Tsuneonella mangrovi: one gene and its partner. The protein of the gene in region 1 interacts with the protein of each later gene in a pairwise test. Links are inferred from orthologs where the notes say so. Each region holds a gene or a part of one and is shown on either strand. Other genes may lie near its edges. The genes, in order: CJO11_RS04155 and CJO11_RS08790.

The links.
Region 2: the proteins of CJO11_RS04155 (region 1) and CJO11_RS08790 interact in binary tests that used the Escherichia coli proteins (3 or more experiments, as listed by UniProt). The link is inferred for Tsuneonella mangrovi from one-to-one orthologs.

Annotation. Positions count from the first base shown.
Region 1 is NZ_CP022889.1:837,012-846,837, reverse strand. Bases 5,519-8,265 are described here. They hold CJO11_RS04155 (2Fe-2S iron-sulfur cluster-binding protein), read left to right. Parts: upstream 5,519-6,606; coding sequence 6,607-6,924; downstream 6,925-8,265. Other genes in these bases: CJO11_RS04145 (hypothetical protein), read left to right, coding at 8,074-8,265; CJO11_RS04150 (cysteine synthase A), read left to right, coding at 7,015-8,016; CJO11_RS04160 (DNA-3-methyladenine glycosylase family protein), read right to left, coding at 5,888-6,505; CJO11_RS04165 (SDR family oxidoreductase), read right to left, coding at 5,519-5,810. In the rest of the region: CJO11_RS04200 (leucyl aminopeptidase family protein), read right to left, coding at 1-1,071; CJO11_RS04195 (DUF3298 and DUF4163 domain-containing protein), read left to right, coding at 1,108-1,959; map (type I methionyl aminopeptidase), read left to right, coding at 1,992-2,819; CJO11_RS04185 (MAPEG family protein), read right to left, coding at 2,830-3,303; CJO11_RS04180 (heme exporter protein CcmB), read right to left, coding at 3,386-4,042; heme ABC exporter ATP-binding protein CcmA, read right to left, coding at 4,039-4,653; CJO11_RS04170 (4a-hydroxytetrahydrobiopterin dehydratase), read left to right, coding at 4,707-4,997; more of CJO11_RS04165, read right to left, coding at 5,004-5,518; more of CJO11_RS04145, read left to right, coding at 8,266-8,421; CJO11_RS04140 (Gldg family protein), read left to right, coding at 8,426-9,214; CJO11_RS04135 (division/cell wall cluster transcriptional repressor MraZ), read left to right, coding at 9,542-9,826. UniProt on the Escherichia coli protein: Ferredoxin are iron-sulfur proteins that transfer electrons in a wide variety of metabolic reactions. Although the function of this ferredoxin is unknown it is probable that it has a role as a cellular electron transfer protein.
Region 2 is NZ_CP022889.1:1,786,588-1,798,829, reverse strand. What follows is about bases 5,493-8,491. They hold CJO11_RS08790 (HesB/IscA family protein), read left to right. Parts: upstream 5,493-6,810; coding sequence 6,811-7,173; downstream 7,174-8,491. Other genes in these bases: CJO11_RS08775 (adenosine kinase), read left to right, coding at 8,479-8,491; CJO11_RS08780 (EI24 domain-containing protein), read right to left, coding at 7,673-8,356; CJO11_RS13410 (hypothetical protein), read right to left, coding at 7,216-7,662; CJO11_RS08795 (GNAT family N-acetyltransferase), read left to right, coding at 6,314-6,814; CJO11_RS08800 (SUF system Fe-S cluster assembly protein), read left to right, coding at 5,838-6,317. In the rest of the region: CJO11_RS08845 (helix-turn-helix domain-containing protein), read left to right, coding at 1-58; CJO11_RS08840 (RrF2 family transcriptional regulator), read left to right, coding at 92-502; Fe-S cluster assembly protein SufB, read left to right, coding at 499-1,980; CJO11_RS08830 (hypothetical protein), read left to right, coding at 1,977-2,327; CJO11_RS08825 (endonuclease domain-containing protein), read left to right, coding at 2,324-2,845; CJO11_RS08820 (hypothetical protein), read left to right, coding at 2,842-3,135; Fe-S cluster assembly ATPase SufC, read left to right, coding at 3,142-3,891; CJO11_RS08810 (SufD family Fe-S cluster assembly protein), read left to right, coding at 3,884-4,657; more of CJO11_RS08805, read left to right, coding at 4,657-5,492; more of CJO11_RS08775, read left to right, coding at 8,492-9,474; CJO11_RS08770 (bleomycin resistance protein), read right to left, coding at 9,490-9,855; CJO11_RS08765 (MFS transporter), read right to left, coding at 9,964-11,229; purD (phosphoribosylamine--glycine ligase), read right to left, coding at 11,271-12,242. UniProt on the Escherichia coli protein: Is able to transfer iron-sulfur clusters to apo-ferredoxin. Multiple cycles of [2Fe2S] cluster formation and transfer are observed, suggesting that IscA acts catalytically.

The DNA of each region.
Region 1 (9,826 bases):
GCGCCGGGTCATCAGCGCAGGCAGGTCCGGCCCTAACGCCACACGGGCAGCGCCGGTCAGCGTCGCGAAGTCGATAACCAGGTCGGGCTTCTCCTCGCTCGCACGGGTCAGCGCATCGCCGAGGATCAGGCGGCCTTCGGCATCGGTGTTGCCGATCTCGACCGTCAGTCCCTTGCGGGTCTGGAGCACGTCACCCGGACGGAAGGCATTGCCCGAAATCGCGTTCTCGACCGCGGGCACGAGCAGGTGGAGCTTCACCTTGAGGCCCGATCCCATCACCAGCCCGGCGAGCGCGATCGCGTGGGCCGCACCGCCCATGTCCTTCTTCATCAGCGCCATGCCGCTCGCGCCCTTGATGTCGAGCCCGCCGGAATCGAAGCACACGCCCTTGCCGACGATCGCCAGCACCGGGTTCTTCTCGCTACCCCATGCAAGGTGCAGCAAGCGCGGGGCGTGTTCGCGCGATGCCGCGCGGCCAACCGCGTGGACCATCGGGTACTCGCGTTCCAATTGGTCACCCTTGACCACCGACAACTCGGCTTTGTGGTGCTTGGCGAGCGCTTCGAATTCGGCTTCGAGCGAAGCGGGGCCCATGTCCTCGGCAGGCGTGTTGACGAGGTCCATCACCTTCATCATCGCGTGTGCTTCGGCAAGCGCGGGTTCGATCGCCTTGGCGTCGCTCGTCAGCAGCACGCGCTTACCCGGCGCATCGGGATCGTCGCGATAGCGGGTGAAGCGATACTGCGCGGTCTGCCAGCCGACGAGGGATGGACCCGGTTCGCCGCCGACCCGGCGATAGGTGCCTTCGGGCAGGCTCTCGGCGAGTTTCGCCATGCACCAGCTCGACAGGTCCGCCGGATCGGCCACTCCGCCGACCGCGAACCAGCCGTCGCCGTCAGGGACGATACCGACCTGGTAGCCGCCGCCATCGAACTTCTGCGCCTCGAGCGCGGCGCGCTGGCCCTTGGTCAGCGACTTGGCCCAGTCGGCAAAGCCTTCCTTGTCCACCAGATGGATAGCGATGGCGTCTTGCCCGCGATCGGGCTGGATAAGGTCGGTCTTCTTGGTCATAGCGGTGCCCTATCGCCTGTTGGCCGGAGAATTCCAATGCCCCTTCGCTCGATGTTGCCGATTGTCATGGCGCTGGCGCTTGCGGCTTGTTCGGGTTCGGGCGGCGCAGGACAGGCCACCGACGCTGCTGCCGGAGCAAACGCCAGCAGCGCGGCCACGGGCAAGTCGAGCGCGTCGGCAACTTCGAATAGCACCGACAAGGGCGTGAGCTTTGCCAAGAGCGAAGCGAAGGACGGCGGGCAGTGGGACTTCAAGTATGCGTGGCCCGCCGCCGTCACCGATCGCCCCGCACTCGCAGCGTTGCTGATGCAGGAGCGCGAGGCGATCATGCGCAAGAACCGCAAGAGCTGGATCGATGCGCTCTCGGCGACGCCAGCCGATTGCGCTTCGTGCCGGACAAGCAATTTCAGCAAGACGTGGAAGGTCGTTGCCGAGGTTCCGGGCTATCTCAGCCTGTCGGCGGACATCGCGATGTACACTGGCGGAGCGCACGGGATGTATGGGCGCGAATCCGACGTATGGCTCGACAAACAGGGCAAAGTGGTTGCGGGGGTGGAGATGTTCACTTCGCCCGCGGTGCTCGACAAGGCGCTCCAGCCGGCGCTGTGCAGGGCGCTCGATGCCGCGCGGAAGACGCGGCGCGGCGCGGACTACAAACCCGCTCCGACCGGGCAGGATTACGGGTTCGATTCGTGCCAGCACGTGAAGGACGCAACGGTGTTTGTCGGCTCGAGCGATGGCCGCAAGTTCGACAAGGTCGGCATCTGGTTCGGGCCCTATGTCGCGGGGCCCTATGCCGAGGGGGCCTACGAGATTACCCTGCCGGTGACGCCAGCTGTGCTCGCAACCGTCCGACCCGAATACAAGGCGGCGTTTGCGGCGAAGTAGCAATTCGCGGCCGCAATCGCTAAGTGGGCGGCATGACCGAATACCAGACCATCACCGGCGACGAGACCGTCATCCGCGACGGCACCATCAAGCTCCACGGGCCCGAAGGGTTCGAAGGGATGCGCAAGGCGGGGCGGCTGGCAGCCGAAATCCTCGACGCGTTGGCCCCGCTGGTCCAGCCGGGGGTGACCACTGGTGAGCTCGACGATGTCGTGCGGCAGATGACGCTCGACGGCGGTGCGGTCCCGGCAACGCTCGGCTATCGCGGGTTTACCCATTCGTGCTGCATCTCGATCAATCATGTGGTGTGCCACGGCATCCCCAGCGACAAGCAGCTCAAGGACGGGGACATCGTCAACATCGACGTCACTCCGCTCCTCGACGGGTGGCACGGCGATACCAGCCGGATGTACCTCGTTGGCGACGTGCCGCTTAAGGCCAGGCGGTTGGTCGATGTTACTCACGAATGCCTGATGATCGGGATCGAGCAGGTGAAGCCCGGCGCGCGGCTGGGCGATATCGGCGCGGCGATCCAGGCACATGCTGAAAAGCACCGCTACGGCGTGGTTCGCGAGTTCTGCGGACACGGCCTCGGGCGGTTGTTCCACGATGCGCCCGAAGTGGTTCACGCTGCGAAGGCTGGGACAGGGCCGGAGCTGCGTCCCGGCATGTTCATGACCATCGAGCCGATGATCAACCTCGGCAAGCCGTGGGTGAAGTTGCTGAGCGACGGGTGGACCGCGGTGACCCGCGACAAGAGCCTATCGGCGCAGTTCGAGCATTCGATCGGCATCACCGAAGACGGCTGCGAGATCTTCACGCTCAGCCCCAAGGGACTGGACAAGCCGCCTTACAACTGAGGTCCGGCGGCTACCCCGCAGCAGCCCATCCCGCCTGCATCACCATCACGCACATCGCGATGATGATCACCGACCCGATAGTCCAGAACGTCGCGCGGACTTCATGGATTTGCGCGGTCGAATAGGCGAGGAAGTGCAGGACGCGCGACACCACGTAGCCGTAGAACAGCCAGTGCGCGAGCGCGGGTGAGGGACCGGTCAGCACGAACAACAGTCCGATAACGATGAAGAACGGGATGTTCTCGAGGTGGTTCTGCATGATCCGGCGAAAGCGCTCGACCGGTTCTTTGGGCGCGGTCTGGTCGGCGGCGGGTGTCGGGTTGAGCGGCGTCTTCTTCATGTCCTCTGGCGCACGGAAACCGCCCTTGACGCGCATCATCTGGACCACCGTGATCCATGCGGTTGCAACCGCAAGCAGGATCATCAGCGAGGCCGATACGGCGTATGTCGCGAATACCGGATTGTCGAAACTGAGTTGGTTCATGGTGTGGCACCCCCTTATTTTTCGGGCACCATGCGCCTCATTCGGGCGTGCTGCAATCGCAGCATCTAGTGCTTTGGAATAGTTAGCTTTCCCGGCCCGCGCGGATTGCGGCTGCTGCCGCAAACGGGGCGATCGCGCACAGCGCAAGGCTGATTGCGGCGCATAGCGCGAGCGCCGTGCCATCGGGCCTCGCGAGGGCACCGGCACCGAAAATCAGGATCGGAACGCCGAGCGGCACCAGCAGCAACCCGCCAAGTGCTGCTCCGCCGCGCACCGCAGTGGTCAGCGCAGCGATCACTAGACCGACAGCAGCCAGCCCCGGGGTACCGGCGAGAAGGCCCAGCAGCAGCGTGACCAGCGTCGTGCTGTCCAATCCCAGCAGCGCCGCCGCGATCAGCGTGGCAAGCAGCAACAGCGGCCCGAAGCTGAGCCAGTGCGCCAGCAGGCGCGACACCATTGCAAGCTCTTCCGATACGCCGCGCAGCGCGAGCTGGTCGAACACCCCGGACTCGACGTCGAGGGCCACCAACCGGTCGATCGGCAGGATGCTGGCAAGCAATGCCGCGATCCACAGCACGCCGCCGCCGGTCCGCGCGAGCAGAGGCGCATCGGGGCCGACCGCGAACGGGAACAGTATCGCCACCGCCACGAAGAACAGCACTGGCAGCAACGGCCCGCCGCGCCCGTTGCCGAGCAACAGTGCCAGGTCGCGGCGCAGCAAACGAGCGAGGACAATCACCAGGGATGGTCCCTGAGATCGATTGTCTGACAGTCTGGCAGAGTGATCGGCTGGTGCGAAGCGACCACAACCACACCACCTGACTTCCTTCGCTCGGCGATGATGTGCTCGACCAATTCGACACCCGCGCTATCCAGCCCGTTGAGCGGTTCGTCGAGCAGCCAATGGTCCGCGCCTTGCCCCAGCAGGCGCGCTAGTGCTGCTCGTTTTTTTTGACCGGTAGACAGATATCGTACCGGAACATCCTCGAGACCCGCCAAACCCGTTGTAGCAATGTCGGTCGTGCAGCCATCCAGCTTTGACCAGAACGAGAGCGCCTGTCCGAGAGGCAATTCCGGATCGAGCGCATGACGCTCGTTCAGCAGGCCGACGGTGCCCTGCCAGTTCACAATGCCGTAGCCGTCGCAAACCTTGCTCAGCTCGGGCGCGAAAGATGGTTTGCGCAGGCCTGCGAGGATTTGCAGCAGACTGCTCTTGCCAACACCATTGGGGCCGACCAGATGCAAGGCGGCACCTTTGTCCAGCCACAGGTCGAGCGAGCCGAACAGGAGCCGGTCGCCCCTGCGGCAAAACAACTCCCATGCGGTAAGTCCCGTCGCTTGCATCGACATGCGGGTTAGGCGAAAGGTGCAAGACCGACAAGATAAGTAGAAATGAGCGCACTATGGCAATCGCCGAACTGACCGAGAGCGAACGCACCAGCCTGTTGGCGGCGCACCCCTATTGGTCGTTGGCGCGCGAGGGCAAGGCGATCGAGCGGACGTTCGTGTTCGCCGACTTCAATGCGGCGTGGGGTTTCATGGCGCGGGTTGCGCTGCTAGCCGAGAAAGCCGACCATCACCCGGAATGGTTCAACGTCTACAACCGGGTCGAGATTAATTTGACTACGCACGACGCGGGCGGGCTGAGCCAGCGCGATGCCGATATGGCAACTGCGATCGACGCGATGGTCTGACGGAGCCTAGACCCCCAGCGGGCGGGCCATTCCGCGCGCACGCTTGCGTACTCGGCCGGGCATCCAGCGGGTGCCGAACGCCAGTTGCCGGGCGGTCGAGTTGACCAGCGTGTGCAGCCTTTCCCCATGCACCGCGTCCCATTCAGCCTGGGCGACGGCGAGCGGCGGGGTAATCTCGAGTCCGGCGGCCTTCACTCGATCGCGGATCGCTTCGTTGGTCGACTGGTTCGGAGTCTTGTCGATCAACGGGGTGTCGATGAACCCGGGGCACAGGCTGCGCACGTTGATACCGAATTCGGCCCATTCGGCGTCGAGCGATTCGGTCAGGCTGCGCACGCCGGCCTTGGTTGCCGAATAGACCGACGCCCCGCCGCTGCCGTAGATTCCCGCCGCGCTGGCGGTGTTGAGCAGGCAACTGCCCGGCGCGGTTTTCTTGAGATAGGGGAGCACCGCCTGCGCGCCGTAGAACACGCCCTTCAGGTTGATGTCGATGCAGCGACCGATTTCCTCGAGCGTGTTTTCCGAGAGCGATCCGCCCAGCGGAATCCCGGCATTGTTTGCCAGCACGTCGATCCGCCCGCCTGCAGCCATCGAGAAACCTTCGAGCGCGGTGTCCCACGCGGCGCGGTCGCGCACGTCGAACTGGTGGCTGTAGCACGAACCCGGGCCGACCCGGCTTTCGGTCTCCCTCATCCCGGCGGTGTCGATATCGCCGAGACCGATGAACCAGCCGCGCCCGCCAAAATACTCGGCGATGGCCTGTCCGATTCCCGATCCGCCACCGGTGATGAAAATTGCCTTGCGATCGCTCATGTTTATCTCTCCGCAGCCATCCCTAGCGCCAGCCTGCATAAGCGCAAGCGGCGTGTCGTGACGTGCGATTGCGTACCCTAAAGCGCCGGGTTGTTATAGCAATGCCAGGTGAAGATCGCGGCTGCCCCGCGATGCGGCCGCCACGCTTCGGCCAGCGCGCGGGTTTCCTTCTCGCTCGGCCGCTCTTCGAGCCCGAGGATGCGCCCAAGACCCGCCTGGACCGCCAGGTCGCCAGCCGGCCAGATGTCGGGCCGGCCTTCGGCGAACAGCAGGTAGATCTCCGCCGTCCAGCGGCCGATGCCCTTGACCTGCGTGAGCTGGGCGATCGCTTCCTCGTCGTCGTCGGGCAGGGCATCGAAATCGATTTCCCCGGCTGCGACCAGCTCGCACAGAGAGCGCGCATAGCCTTGTTTCTGGCGCGAAAGTCCGCACGCACGCAGCGTGTCGAAATCGCGCCCCAGCAGGTCGTGCACGGGAATATCCTCGCCCAGTTCTGCCTCGAGCTTGCGCCACATGCTTGCTGCCGCAGCGACCGAGACCTGCTGTCCCACAATTGCGCGGAGCAAGGTGCGATAGCCGCGCTCGCGGATGCGTGGTTCGGGGTATCCGGCCGCTTCCAGCGCGCGGGCGATCGCGGGCTCCTGCGCTGCGACATGGTCGAGCCCCGACTTGATCTTCTCCGCGCTCAGCCCCATCAGTCCTCTCCGTGCCCGCTTGCCAAATCGGCGAACAGCCCGTAGCAGCCCCGCCGAAAGCCCGACAGGGGGCACGACACTTACGAACGGGAATTTGCGAGATGCCGAAGCTGACAGTCGTCAACCGCGCCGGAGAGGAATCGACCATCGACGTGGCCGATGGCCTGACCGTGATGGAAGCGATCCGCGACAACGGGTTCGACGAATTGCTGGCGCTGTGCGGCGGCTGCTGCTCGTGCGCCACTTGCCACGTTCATGTCGATCCGTCGTTCAAGGACAAGCTCAACCCGATGAGCGAAGACGAGGACGACCTGCTCGAAAGCAGCGACCATCGCGACGAGAATTCGCGGCTCGGCTGCCAGATCCCGTTCACCGACGATCTCGACGGCCTCAAGGTCACGATCGCGCAGGAAGACTGACGGCCGGCGCTCTGAAGCGCAAGGCACAGTGTCAGGGGGCGAAGCGGAACTGCGTTGCGCCTGAAGTGGGGCGGACCTAGTTCGACGGCCATGACGAACCTGCGCGTGTGCGAAAATACCCTCGACCTGATCGGCAACACTCCGCTGGTGCTGCTCAAGGGCCCCAGCGAAGCTGCTGGGTGCGAAATCTGGGGTAAGTGCGAATTCACCAATCCGGGCGGCAGCGTGAAGGATCGCGCGGCATTATGGATCGTGCGCGACGCGGAAGCGCGCGGAGAGCTCGAACCGGGCGGCACAGTGGTCGAAGGCACCGCGGGTAACACCGGGATCGGGCTGGCGCTGGTCGCCAATGCTTGCGGCTATCGCACGATCATCGTCATGCCCGACAACCAGAGCCAGGAGAAGATGGCGACCCTGCGCGCGCTTGGTGCGGAGCTGGTGCTGGTGCCGCCGACCAAGTTTGCCGACTGCAACCACTTCGTCCACACCAGCCGCCGGCTGGCCGAGGAGACAGAGGGCGCGGTGTGGGCCAACCAGTTCGACAACACCGCCAATCGCAAGGCGCACATTGAGGGCACCGCCGAAGAAATCTGGCAGCAGATGGAAGGGCGGATCGACGGCTTCACTTGCGCGGTGGGCACGGGCGGGACCTTCGCCGGAGTGGGGATGGGCCTCAAGGGGCACAATGAAGACGTAACCATCGCGCTGACCGATCCCCATGGCGCGGCGCTCTACAGCTACTATGCCGAAGGCGAGCTGAAGTCCGAAGGCAGCTCGGTTGCCGAAGGCATCGGGCAGGGCCGGATTACCGCCAACCTCGAAGGCGCACCGGTCGATACCCAGTTCCGCGTTTCGGACGAAGAGGGGCTCGACTGGGTCGCCCGCTTGCTGCGTGACGAAGGGGTCTGCCTGGGCCTCTCTTCGGGTATCAACGTGGCTGGCGCGGTGGCGCTGGGCAAGCAGCTCGGGCCCGATGCGCGCGTCGCGACGATCCTGTGCGACACCGGCTTCCGCTACCTGTCGACGCTCTACAATCCCGAATGGCTCGCGGCGAAAGGCCTTCCGGTATTCGACTGGCTGCAAGGCTCGTAAGCCGCTCGGCCCCGCGCCGCGATTGACTGACCCTGCGGATAGTCTAGCCTGCGCTGCATGGCCCACCAGCCTTTCAATTCCCGACGTAACCCGCCCTCGGTAGATCCCGGGACACCTGTGCCATTGGGCGGCTCGCGCGCCGAAGCGGTGCAGCGGCTGCAGGTCGGCTTTTCGCTGTTGGTCGGGATCGTCCTGTTGGTCGGGATCGCCAACGTGATCGAGAATCGCGCGAAGGAAGTCGAAGCGACCAGCGTTCCCGAAGCGGCAGCGACCGTTCCGGCAGAGACCTCCACGCCGCAGAGCGATCCGCTGGCCGATGCCGGTGTCGTGCCCGACCTGCCGGCTGCAACTCCGACGCCCGTGGTCACTGCCAGCCCGTCCCCGGTCCCGACCGACGCTCCCTGAGCCCATGCGGATCACCCGCCGCCGCCTGGTGATCGGGTTCGCCGCAGTGGTGGCGATCGGCGAGCTGCTGGCGATCGGCATACCGTTCGTTGCCGCGTATCGCAGCGCCAGCCATGCCTCTGGCGAACGCCCCGAAGTAGGGCTCGTCTCGTCACTGCCGGTCTATTGGAACGAAAGCGCTGATGTCGCCGGCGTGCTCGACAACGACCAGCCGCCTCCATGGCCGCGCACTGCGCTGGAGGCTGACTGGACGCTGGTTCCGCTCGATTCGCTGGCGGGGGCGGTCGCGCGAGCCGACAAGTCCGATCCGCTCACCGGCCTGCAACGCTTGCTGCTTGTCCAGCCGCGCCCATTGTCGCCTGCGGAGAACGTAGCGCTCGATCGCTGGGTCAGGGCGGGCGGGCGACTACTGCTGTTTGCCGACCCATGGGTGACCGCGGATTCGCGCTTCGCACTAGGCGACAAACGGAGGCCGCAGGATGTTGCTTTACTCTCGCCGATCCTCGCGCATTGGGGGCTCGAGCTGCGCTTCGATCCGGATCAGGCTGGCGGAGAGCGGACCGTGAGCGTGGCAGGGCAGCAGCTGCCGGTCGACATGGCGGGGACCTTCGCTCTCGTGAAGGCCGACGGCGTGAACTGCCAGCTTTCGGACAAGGGCCTCGTTGCGGCGTGCGCCATCGGCAAGGGCCATGCGACGATTGTCGCCGATACCGCGCTGTTCGACTTGCGTCGGGACGGCGGCAGGGCCGGTTTGGTCCTGCGGCGACTCGTCGACACGGCGTTTGGAGGTTGAACCACGGGAAATCACGGGTGAGGGGCCGGGGAAAGTGCGGGACAGCCCGGAGTCGCTTAACTATACCGAGGGAGACTGAGTTCGCAGTAAGGTTGTTGGTGCTGCAAGAAAATTAATAAATTCAATAATTAATCGTATAATCCCCACTAATCCCCTAATTTTCCCTTCCATCCCCGGCGGAGGTTGGTTAATACCACCGTCCATCGAAGATGCTGTTTTCGCTGCGCGTCGCCCAATGGCGGCGCGACCCGATAGCGCTCGCGCTGCCGGGAGCGGGAGAGGTGTGTTCGCGGGGAATGGGATCTCCCGCATGAGGGGCTCGGGGTTTTGGCGACGGGAAGTTTCAGTGGTTTCAGCGGGCAGGCTTTTTCGCCAATCGGCGAAAAGGATCGCTTCGTCCTGCCGCCGCTGTTCCGCAACGCCGTGAAGGCCTCTAGCGACGGCAAGATCCTCTGCCTCGACAAGCACGCCCGGTTTAACTGCCTCACCGGCTTCGGCCTTTCGCGGATGCCCGAGCTGTTCGCCCAGATCGACCGCGAGGAAGACCGTTTCGGACTCGACTACGACCGCGACACCCGCGAATCGCAATTGTTCGGTTTCGCGCGTGTGCCG
Region 2 (12,242 bases), 950 kb from region 1 along the record:
GGTCGCTCCGCTGCCCAAGGATTGGGACAAGGTTGAAAAGGGAGACAACGGCGACTAGATGCAATTCGGAACGAATCGGTCCGAATAAGCTATGCGCCTGTCCAACCTTGCAGATTATGCCGTTGTCACAATGACCGCCGCCGCCCGCCATTGCGGTGGCGGGCGCGTATCGGCAGGCAAACTCGCATCCGAGACCGGCTTGCCCGCGCCGACCGTTGCCAAACTGGTCAGTCGCTTGACTGCTGCCGGGCTGCTGCGCTCGGTTCGCGGGGCGCACGGCGGGCTGCAACTTGCACGCCCCGCAGCGGCCATCACTCTGGCAGACATCGTCGAGGCAGTCGAAGGCCCGATCGCGCTCGCCGCGTGCGTCGAAGGCGATGATTGCGCGATCGATCACGATTGCAGCGTGCGCCCGCACTGGCCGGTGGTCGGCGCGGCGCTGCGCGGCGCACTGGCCGGCATCCCCCTGACGCAGCTTGCCACCATGCAGGAACCCGCATGACCGACGACGTGAATATCCAGGACAAGGACGCGCGCGAGGCCGCAGCAAAAGCTGCCGACTACGAGTTCGGCTGGTCGAGCGAGATCGACACCGAGTTCGCGCCCAAAGGCCTCGACGAAAGCACCGTCCGGTTCATCTCCGCCAAGAAGGGCGAGCCCGAATGGATGCTCGAATGGCGCCTCAAGGCCTTCCGCATGTGGCAGGAGATGGAAGAGCCGAACTGGGCCAAGCTCGGCTACCCGGCGATCGACTACCAGGATGCGTATTATTACGCCGCGCCGAAGAAGAAGGCCGAGCTTGCCTCGCTCGATGAGCTCGATCCCGACATCAAGGCGACTTACGACAAGCTCGGCATTCCGCTCGCCGAACAGGAAGTGCTCGCCGGCGTAAAAGGTGCGCGCAAGGTCGCGGTCGATGCGGTGTTCGACAGCGTTTCGGTGGCGACGACGTTCCGCAAGGAACTCGAAAGCGCGGGCGTCATCTTCCGCTCGATCAGCGAAGCGATCCGCGAATACCCGGACCTTGTGAAGAAGTGGCTCGGCAAGGTCGTGCCGCAGCACGACAACTTCTTCGCGACATTGAACAGCGCGGTCTTTTCCGACGGCACCTTCGTCTACATCCCCGAAGGCGTGCGCTGCCCGATGGAGCTTTCCACATATTTCCGGATCAACGCGGAAAACACCGGGCAGTTCGAACGCACGCTGATCGTGGCAGAGAAGGGCAGCTACGTGTCCTACCTCGAAGGGTGCACCGCGCCGATGCGCGACGAGAACCAGCTCCACGCGGCCGTAGTCGAGCTGGTCGCGCTCGAGGATGCCGAGATCAAGTATTCGACGGTGCAGAACTGGTACCCCGGCGATGCCGAGGGCAAGGGAGGGATCTACAATTTCGTGACCAAGCGGGCGCTGTGCCAGGGCGCGCGCAGCAAGGTCAGCTGGACGCAGGTCGAAACCGGCAGTGCGGTGACCTGGAAATACCCCTCGTGCGTGCTCAACGGGCAGGATTCGGTCGGCGAGTTCTACTCGGTGGCGGTTACAAATAACCACCAACAGGCCGACACGGGAACCAAGATGGTTCACAACGGCAAAGGTAGCCGCAGCACGATCATCTCCAAGGGGATCAGCGCCGGGGTGTCCAACAACACCTATCGCGGGCTGGTGCGCGTCGCCGCCAATGCCGACGGGGTGCGCAACTTCACCCAGTGCGACAGCCTGCTGCTGGGCGATACCTGCGGGGCGCACACCGTGCCCTACATCGAGGTCAAGAACCCCACTGCGCAGATCGAGCACGAGGCAACCACCAGCAAGATCAGCGACGACCGGCTGTTCTACGCGATGCAGCGCGGGCTCGACCAGGAAGCTGCGGTGGCGCTGATCGTCAACGGCTTCGCGAAAGAGGTGCTGAAAGAACTGCCGATGGAGTTTGCGGTGGAGGCGCAAAAGCTGCTGGCGATTTCGCTCGAAGGGAGCGTGGGGTGAGTTTCGCAGATAAAATTGTTGGTGCTCTTGTCGACCGCGTATGTTTCGGTGTCGCTCATTTTCAGCTTGGGCTGACGAAGGAGGACGACAGCTTCACGCTGACCTCTTCCGCCGACATCCTCTTGGACAATGAAAGTGGTGACTTTCGAGACGCTGATGCGCCCGCAGGACTGACTTCGTTGGTGGGCAAGCACATTGCCTCAATTGATTTGGACAAGGTCCCATCCAGCGCGCGTGTATCCTTTGCAGAGGGACCCACATTCACTGCAGTCTGGCCCGAGAAGATATATGACAATCTTTTTATCGTCCGGGTTGATGGGACGGAAGATTGGGGCGTGATCGGATGACCACCCGCAAGACCCTCCAGATCCGCTCTCCCGACGAGACCGCCGATGCAGCCCCCGCGCTCAAGAAGAAGGGCCGCGGGTGGGAGATCTCGGAGAAGCGGCTCGATGCGCTTCACGAACGCGCGCGCGAGTTGCGGCGGCATTCATCCGAGGCGCACAAGGTGCTCGCCGAGCGCTTCGCCAAGGCCGACATGGGCCGCTACAAGTTCACCCGGCACGCGGTCGTCGGCAGCGCGATCGTCGATTTCAACTGCCACAACCTCGGCATGGCGATCGACATCGACGAGGATGGCGAAGACGAAGCGCTCGCCAAGCGCCGCGACAAGAGCCTTGAATCGGTCGGCATCCGGGTGATGCGGATCAAGGCGGCAGATATCCTCGACAACATCGACGCCGTGCTGGCCCGGATCACCGCCGGGATGCGGATGCGCATCGCCGACAAGCAGGACGCGCGCCGCGCGCACCGCGCCAATTCCGCCCCGCGCAGGTCCCCAGCGAAAAGGAGCCTCACCCGATGATCGCAGCATTGGCCGTGATGGCGATGGCGCCGAACCACTTCTACGACGAGATCAAGGTCTATCTCGCGTGCCTCGAGCAAGGCCTGCCCGCCGACATGAACACCCGCGACTACCAGGCGCGGCTGCAGATCTACAACGCTGCGGCGGCCCGCTGCCAGCAGCAGCGCCAGGCCGCAATCGCTACGGCGGTGAAGGAACGCAAGCCCGACGTTTCGCCCGAACAGGCCCGCCAGCAAGCCGCGCAGATCATCGACGACCTCAGCCCCGCCGCCAAGAATTACGGAAACTGACCACCCATGTTGCAAATCACCGATCTCCACGCTGAAATCGACGGCAAGGCCATCCTGAACGGCCTGACCCTCACCGTGAACGCGGGCGAAGTGCACGCGATCATGGGCCCCAACGGCGCGGGCAAGTCGACGCTGGCCTATGTCCTGGGCGGCCGCCCGGGCTACGAAGTGACCGCCGGTTCGGTGACCTTCATGGGCGAAGACCTGCTGGCGATGGAGCCGCACGAGCGCGCTGCTGCCGGCATGTTCCTCGGCTTCCAGTACCCGGTCGAAATTCCCGGTGTATCCAACGTCCAGTTCCTGCGCGAGGCGCTCAATGCCCAGCGCGCCGCACGCGGGCAGGAGCCGATGACGGGCGGCGAGTTTCTCAAGCTGGCGAAGGAGAAGGCCGGGCTCCTCAAGCTCGACATGGACATGCTCAAGCGGCAGGTGAACGTCGGCTTTTCGGGCGGCGAGAAGAAGCGCGCCGAAATGGTCCAGATGGGCATCCTCGACCCGAAACTGGCAATCCTCGACGAAACCGACAGCGGGCTCGATATCGACGCTCTGCGGGTGGTCGGCGAAGGGATCAACGCGATCATGCGCGCACCCGAAAAGGGCGTGCTGCTGATCACCCACTACCAGCGGCTGCTCGACTACGTGAAGCCGGACCGGGTCCACATCCTCGCCAAGGGCCGCATCGTGAAGAGTGGTGGCCCCGAGCTGGCGCTCGAGCTGGAACGCGAAGGCTACGACGAGGTCATGGCCGATGCCTGAGGCCGCAACCCTTACGCGTCCGACCAACCGGGACGAGGACTGGCGCTATGCCGATCCGAAGTTCCTGGCCGAAGCGCCGCTGACCTATTTGGCCGAATGGGGCGAGATCACTGTGCCGCCCGGCGAAACGGTGCGCGACAATATCCGTCTCGACGACGGAGCGAGCGCTCTCGGTGCAGCGATCCGCACCCGCGTCCATGTCGGCAAGGGCGGACGGTTCGAATATTTCGCGACGATCGTCGGCGGGCCGTACCTGCGGATCGAACTCGAAGTGACGCTGGACGAAGGTGCGCATTTCGAATTCGGCGGCGTGACGCTGGGCGGCGACAGCAAGGTGCAGGAATTCGTCACCCGGGTAATTCATGCCGAGCCGGGTGCGACCAGCAACCAGGTCGTCCGTGCAGTGCAATGGGGCCACGCGACCGGCAACTTCCTCGGTCGGATCGAAGTCGTCCGCGACGCGCAGAAGACCGACGCGGGGCAGAACTTCAAGGCGATCCTGCTGGAGAAGGGCGCGTCGGCCAACGCCAAGCCCGAACTCGAAATCTACGCCGACGACGTGAAGTGCGCCCACGGCGCAGCGATCGGCGCGCTCGACGAAACCGCGGCGTTCTACATGGCCGCACGCGGGCTTCCGCCGCAGGCAGCGCGCAAGCTGCTGGTGCGCGCGTTCATCGCCGATGCCTTTGCTGCGGTCGAAGACGACGAGCTGCGCGAAGGCCTGCTCGAAGGCACGGTCTCGCACCTGGAACAGGCGGCGCTGTGATGGATGCCGCCATCCTCTCCCGCAAGGCGGACTTCCCGGGGCTGGTGACTGCAAGCGGCGCGCCGTGGCACTACCTCGACACGGCGGCCACCGCGCAGAAGCCGCAATGCGTGATCGATGCCGTCACCAAAGCGATCGGGGTCGATTACGCCACGGTTCATCGCGGGGTCTATTCGCGCAGCGCGGAAATGACCCAGGCTTACGAGGCCGCGCGCCGCCGGGTCGCGGCGTTCGTTGGTGGGGGCGAGGCGGAGATCGTGTTTACCCGCGGCGCGACCGAAGCGATCAACCTCGTCGCCTACTCCTATCCCGAAAAGGGCCGGGTGCTGCTTAGCCAGCTCGAGCACCATTCGAACATCGTGCCCTGGCAGCTCGCCGGGTGGCAGGTCGACGTCTGCCCGCTGACCGAGGATGGGAAGATCGATCTCGACGCTGCCGAAGCGATGCTGACCGGCGAGCACACAATGGTCGCGTTTGCCCACGTTTCCAACGTGCTCGGCTCGACGCTCGATGCGAAGCGTGCGGCGGAGCTGGCGCACAGCGTGGGCGCGAAGCTGCTGCTCGACGGGTGCCAGGCGGTGCCGCGCCTTCCAGTGAACGTCGCCGAGATCGGCTGCGATTTTTACGCTTTCTCGGGCCACAAGCTCTACGGCCCGACCGGGATCGGCGCGCTGTGGGGGCGGGCGGAACTGCTGGATGCCATGCCTCCGTGGCAGGGCGGCGGCGCCATGATCGACCGGGTGACCTTTGAAAAGACCACTTTCGGCCCGCCGCCCGAACGGTTCGAGGCCGGCACTCCCGCAATCGTCGAAGCACTCGGGATGGCTGCGGCTTGCGATTATGTCGATGCGGTCGGGCGCGAGGCAATCCACGCCCATGAGGCGGCGCTGGTGCGCACTTTGCGCGATGCCCTGCAGCCGATGAACGACGTGCGGCTGTTTGGCCCTGAAGACAGCGCGGGGATCGTCAGTTTCGAGCTGCAGGGCGTGCACCCGCACGATCTTGGCACGATCCTCGATGAGGAAAACGTCGCGATCCGCGCCGGGCACCACTGCGCCCAGCCGCTGATGCATTACTACGACGTGCCCGGCACCGCGCGCGCGAGCTTCGGACTCTACAGCGATCAAAGCGATATCGATGCGCTCCTGAAAGGGATCGAGCGCACACGGAGGATTTTCGGATGAACGAGGAACGCAAGATCTCGGTCGAGGAAGTCGATGCGGTCGAGACCCCGCCGCGCGCCCGGGTCGAGGATGCGGCGAGCGAGACACCCGCCGAGAAGCTTGAGCGCAAGCGCGACTATCTCGAAGGGTTCCTCGCACAGAAGCCACAGGTCGCAAGCTCCGCCGCTCCAGGCGGGCAGACCTACGAAGCGATCGTCGACGCGCTGAAGGAAATTTTCGATCCGGAAATCCCGGTCAATATCTACGATCTCGGGCTGATCTACGGGGTCGACGTGACCGACGATGGCGATGCCACCGTCACCATGACGCTGACCACCCCGCACTGCCCGGTGGCCGAATCGATGCCCGGCGAAGTCGAGTTGCGCGTCGCCACCGTGCCCGGCGTGCGCGATGCCGAAGTCGTTCTGGTGTGGGATCCGCCGTGGGGCCCCGACAAGATGACCGACGAAGCCCGGCTCGAACTGGGAATGCTGTGACCGCGCTCGCCCCTGACCTGACGGTTGCAAAGGCCGACTACAACGACCGCTCGGATGCGGAAGCGCTCGTCGCGCTGCTCGACGCATACGCGCGCGATCCGATGGGTGGCGGCGAACCGCTTGCCGAGGAAGTGCGAGAGCAGCTTGTGCCTGCGCTCGCCGAACAGTCCGGCGCATTCAGCCTGATCGCCCGGGTGCGCGGCAAACCGGCAGGGCTCGCCAACTGCTTCATGGGGTTTTCGACGTTTGCCGCCCGTCCGCTCGTCAACATCCACGACATCGCGGTGCTGGCCGAATTTCGTGGGCAAGGCGTCGGCCGCGCTCTGCTCGACGCTGTCGAAGCCGAGGCGCGGGCGCGCGGGGCGTGCAAGCTCACGCTCGAAGTGCTGTCGGGCAACGAACCGGCTATCGCCGCGTACCGCAAGGCGGGATTTGCGCAATACGGCCTTGATCCCGCAATGGGGACTGCCCAGTTCTGGGAGAGGAAACTCACATGACCGAAGCCAAGAGCACTCTCCGCCAGCGGCCCGCCGCCGTCACGCTGACCTCCGCTGCCGAAGCGCGGGTGGCAGAGCTTATGAGCAAGGCGCCCGCCGATGCCATTGGCGTCAAGCTGTCGACCCCGCGCAGGGGCTGTTCGGGGCTGGCCTACTCGGTCGACTACGTAACCGAGGAAGCCGGGTTCGACGAAAAGATCGAAACCCCCGGCGGCACGTTCTACATCGACGGGGCGAGCGTACTTTACCTCGTTGGCAGCACGATGGACTGGGCGGAAGACGATTTCACCGCCGGTTTCGTGTTCGACAACCCCAACGCGAAAGGCGCATGCGGGTGCGGCGAAAGCTTTATGGTCTGACGCCCCCGGGAAGCGCAGTGTCCCGCTATCTCTCGCTGGTCGCTATCGCTTGAGAGCTCTGACGCATGCTGCCCGGTCGACGTCGAGCCCATCACTCGCGCGCCGCGCGTCGACATAGGTAGCGGTCGGTTCCGCTCCCGGCTTTAGCGGGTAGAGATAGACGTCGAGCACGCAAGCCTCGCCGGAGAACTGCAGCTTGCGCGCATCGCCTTCCCACACGTCGAGCCGCGGTGTGCCGAATTCGCGTTCGAGCGCGGCCTTGTTCGCGCCGATCACGCCTTCGAGCCCGGCGGACCTCATCACTTGCGGCGGCACGAATCCGTCCCCGGCAGGCGGCGGCGGACGGGTGGCCGGGGTGTAAGTGACCTTCGGCGTGCGGGCCGGATTGTTTCGCTGCGGTGGGGAGGCCGAATTGATGTGCGTCGGCACCGCTGCGCCGCATGCGGCGAGCAGGAACGTGGCGGCAAGAGGGGCGATCGCCCGGATCATCGGTGTGCTTTTACCTGGCAGTCTTGCGGGAATGGACGAGATGGGTGGCAGTCGCCGCGCCGATCACAGGAGCGAGCAGGTTGGCGAACGGCACCAGCATGAGCGCTGCGACAATTCCGCCCAGCGCGAACCGCGTCAAGCCGGGCAGCGGCAAACCGCTCTCTGCCGACGCCCGGTGGCGGAGCCGGACCATGTCGGTCAACTCGCGGCCGAGCAGCCACGCATTCACCGCCCAGAACAGGATCGCAGTGCCCACCCCTGTCACCAGCAGCAAGAGCGCGAATGGCAGCGCAACGAGGTTAGCGACAAGGGCGCGAAGCAAACCCCCCATCGAATTGGCAAGATCGTCGGCAAATGGCAGGTCGCGCCGGGTCGCGAGGGCATCGGGATAGTGCCGTGCCTCGACCGCCTTCACGATGTCGTCGGCAAAGAATTGCAGGACCGCGAGTGCGACCAGCCGGAACAATAGCCATCCGCCGAGCGCCGTCAGCAAGATGGCGCCCAGTGCACCCAGCGTATCGTTCCACGCCACGCCGTAGTGCGCCAGAAGAGCGGCAAAACCATACCAGGCGCCCACCCCGAGCAGCACGAAGGCAGCCAGGGTGATCGCCACCGATCGCGCGAGGACCGACAGGATCGACCGGTCGCCCAATTGCCCGAAGGCCATGGCAAATGCATGGAAAACGCCCGTCATTCCCGGGTTGTCTCGGCGAGCCTTTGCCGCAAGTCAATCCGCCGCATTGCGGCCTTGGCGTGAGCGCCCGCAGCGGCTAGGCGCAGCGCTTACTCCCTTCTCTCCCCAATCGCAGGAATTCCATGACCAAGCCCCGCTACGACGTAATCGCGATCGGCAATGCTATCGTCGACGTGATGGCCCCGTGCAGCGAAGAGCTTATCGAAGAGCTCGAACTCAACAAGGGCGGGATGACGCTGGTGGACGCCGAAGGAGCCGAGCGACTGTACCAGGCGATGGGCCCGGCACGCGAGATATCCGGCGGATCGGCGGCGAATACGCTCGCTGGCCTCTCAGCGCTTGGCGCGCAATGCGCCTTTATCGGCCAGGTGGCCGACGACCAGCTCGGCGCGGTGTTCGCGCACGATATCCGCGCCGTAGGGATCGATTTCGATACCCCGCCGCGGGCCGAGGACCCGCCAACCGCGCGTTGCCTGATCTTCGTCACGCCCGACGCACAGCGGACGATGAACACGTTCCTCGGCGCGAGCCAGTTCCTCCCGCCTGCTTCACTCGACGACGAAGCCGTAGCGGCTGCGAGCGTGCTCTACCTCGAGGGTTACCTGTGGGATCCGGAAGAGCCGCGCGCGGCGATGCGCCGCGCGATCGAGGCCGCGAGAGCGGCAGGCCGCAAGGTGGCCTTCACCTTGTCAGAAGTGTTCGTGATCGACCGCCACGGCGACGACTTCCGCGCGCTCATCGAGGACGGACTGATCGACATCCTGTTCGCCAACCATCACGAACTCGAAGCGCTGACCGGGGCCAACGATTTCGAGGCCGGAATCGCCGCCCTCCACGGCAAGGTGCCGACACTGGTCGTGACGCGAAGCGCCGATGGCGCGGTGGCTGTGGCTGATGGCGTGCGCGCGGAAGTCGCTGCCGAGCCGATCGACGAAGTGGTCGACACGACCGGGGCGGGCGATCTGTTCGCGGCCGGGTTCCTTTATGGCCACGTGCGTGGTGAGCCGCTCGAGCGCTGCCTCAGGCGCGGTGCAATCGCAGCCGCCGAAATCATCAGCCACTACGGTGCCCGCCCGGAGGCGGACCTCAATCAGTTGATGGCGGAAAAGCTGGGCTGAGCAAGTTTCCGACGGTCACCGCTGCTGGAATACTACAGTGTTGCCGCTGGGGTCATCGACATAGAATTCACGCGTGCCCCAGCTCTGATCAATCGGGCCTTCATGGGCCGGTGAATTCGCTCTTTTCGGGACCGACAGGCCCCGAGCGACAAACGAGGCAAACAAGGCGTCAACATTCTCGCAGACAACGATGAACGACGCACCGCCAGCTCGTCTCCCATCCGGCGAGAGATTCAGGTGAAGTTCGTCGCTCCCTCTATGAAGTACGGCGTAGAAGGGAGCCTCTGGCGGGGCGGCAAAGGCCAGTTCGAAATCGAGCACACGGGTATGAAACGCAATAGCCTCTGGAATGTCTCGCTCGACAAGCACCGGGATTATCATGGCATCGCCCCCATGGTAAGTTCGCGACCTCTAACGCACGACACCGCGCAGGCATCAAAGCTCTCCGAAGCCCGCGCACAAGATGGGGCGGGCCAAAGCAATCCGGCCCTACTCCGCCGCCACGCCTTCGCCGCGCACCGGCATCGGGGCGAACAGCCGCAGGATCACCAGTGAAGTCATCAGCCAGCCTCCTGCAAGCGCCAACGTGACCGGTATGGTAGTGTGTTCCGACACCGTGCCCCAACTCCATGCGCCTAGTGCCATCCCGCCGAACGTTATCGCCTGGTAGAGCGACATGCAGCGCCCGAGGATGTTCTCCGGCGCGCGCATCTGGACCGCGACGTTGATCGAGGTCAGCGCCATCACCCAACCCGACCCGGCGACGAATGCGGCGGGTAGGGCCATTGGTATTGTCGCGGCGTTGAGCAGGATGAGGTATCCGATGGTGAACGCCAGCGTACCGGCTCCGACCACCGCCTCCGATCCGATCCGGCGCCGCAGATTCGAGACGAACAGTGCCGACACGATCGAAGCAATCCCGAACGCGCCGAGCATCAGGCCATAATCGATCTCGTTGCCGTGGAGCCGATTGCGGACGATTACCGGCAGCAGCGCCGAATAGGCGGCGAATCCAAAGCCGAGGCAGAAGCCACGCAGCAGCACCCGGCGCAAGGGACTCGACCCGGCGCTGAAGCGAATCCCCGCCGCGATCGAAGCGAGCATCGGCTCACGCGCGGGAGCGCTTAGTTGCGGTTTCCACCGCAAGAGCACCACGATCAGCAAGGTGTAGCTGAGCGCATTGAGGCCGAACGCCAGCGTCACGCTCCAGATCGAGATCAACAAGCCGCCGAGCGCTGGCCCAACGCTGCGCGCCAGGTTGAACGCGATCGTGTTGAGGCTGATCGCTTGTGGCAGGTCCCGCCGTCCGACTTGCGCACGCACCGATGCCTGCCACGCAGGTGCGTTGAGCGCGGTGCCGATCCCGACCATCAGGGTGAAACCAAGCAAGCTCCATGGTGTGATCGCCCCGGCCCAGCTGACGAACGTGAGGATCGCCGACACCACCAGCATCCCGATCTGCGCCGCGAGCATCACCCGGCGGCGGTCGAAATTGTCGGCGATTGCGCCGGCGAATACCCCGAACGCCATGATCGGCAAGGTTGCCGAAGCCTGCACCAGCGCGATCAGGACGTGCGATTTCGTTAGGTCGGTCATCAACCACGCAGCCGCAACCGCCTGGATCATAGAGCCGAGGTTGGAAACAAGGTTGGCGATCCAGATTGCGCGGAACGCCGGGTATCCGAACGGAGCGAGCGTGCCGCCCGTGGCCATCATGCCGCTGCGCGCTGGGGCTGTATCAGGTCCGTCGGCCATGCCTGCTTGCGATGGGGCCGCGGCGGGCGGCGGTCAAGCGGCTAGCTTGCCTTGCCCGATCTGGCAGCGGCTTCGCGGGCGATTTCCCGCCAACCAATGTCGCGACGGCAGAACAGGCTGGGGGCTTCAATCTCATCGACCGCTCCGTATGCCGCGGCGGCCGCCTCGGTGACGGTTTCTCCCAGCGCGGTTACGTTGAGCACGCGCCCGCCGCTGGCGACCAACTGGCCATCCTTCAGCGCGGTGCCGGCATGGAACACCTTCGCGCCGTCTTCCTCTGCTTCGCCCAGGTCAATCGCGCCGCCCTTTTGCGGCGTGCCGGGATAGCCCTCGGCCGCCATCACGACCGTGAGCGCAGTTTCCGATCGCATGTGAACCCGCTGGATAGTGCCGAGGCGGTTCTCGGCGCAGGCCAGCAGCAGTTCGCCGAGGTCGTCTTCGAGCCGCATCATCAGCACCTGGCATTCGGGATCGCCGAAGCGGCAGTTGTATTCGATCAACTTCGGGCCGTGTTCGGTCAGCATCAGGCCAGCAAAAAGTACCCCCGAATAGGGAGTTCCCTCATCGGCAAGGGTGCGCACGGTAGGGGCGATGATCCGTTCGAGCACTTGCCCGCGGGTGATCGGGTCGAGTATGCGGGCTGGCGAATAGGCGCCCATCCCGCCGGTGTTCGGCCCGGTATCGCCTTCGCCAACCCGCTTGTGATCCTGGGCAGAGCCGAACGTCATCACACTTGCGCCGTCGGTTAGCGCAAAAAAGCTCGCTTCCTCGCCGGTCATGAATTCCTCGATCACGACTTCGGCCCCGGCTTCGCCGAACTGCCCGCCGAACATCTCGGCCAGCGCCGCTTCGGCATCGGTGCGGGTTTCAGCGATCACCACACCCTTGCCCGCCGCTAGGCCGTCGGCTTTCAGCACATAGGGAGGGTTGAAGTTTTCAAGCGCGGCAAGCGCGTTGTTGAGCGAAGTGGCGCGCACGTATCCGGCGGTCGGGATCCCGGCGCGCTGGCACAG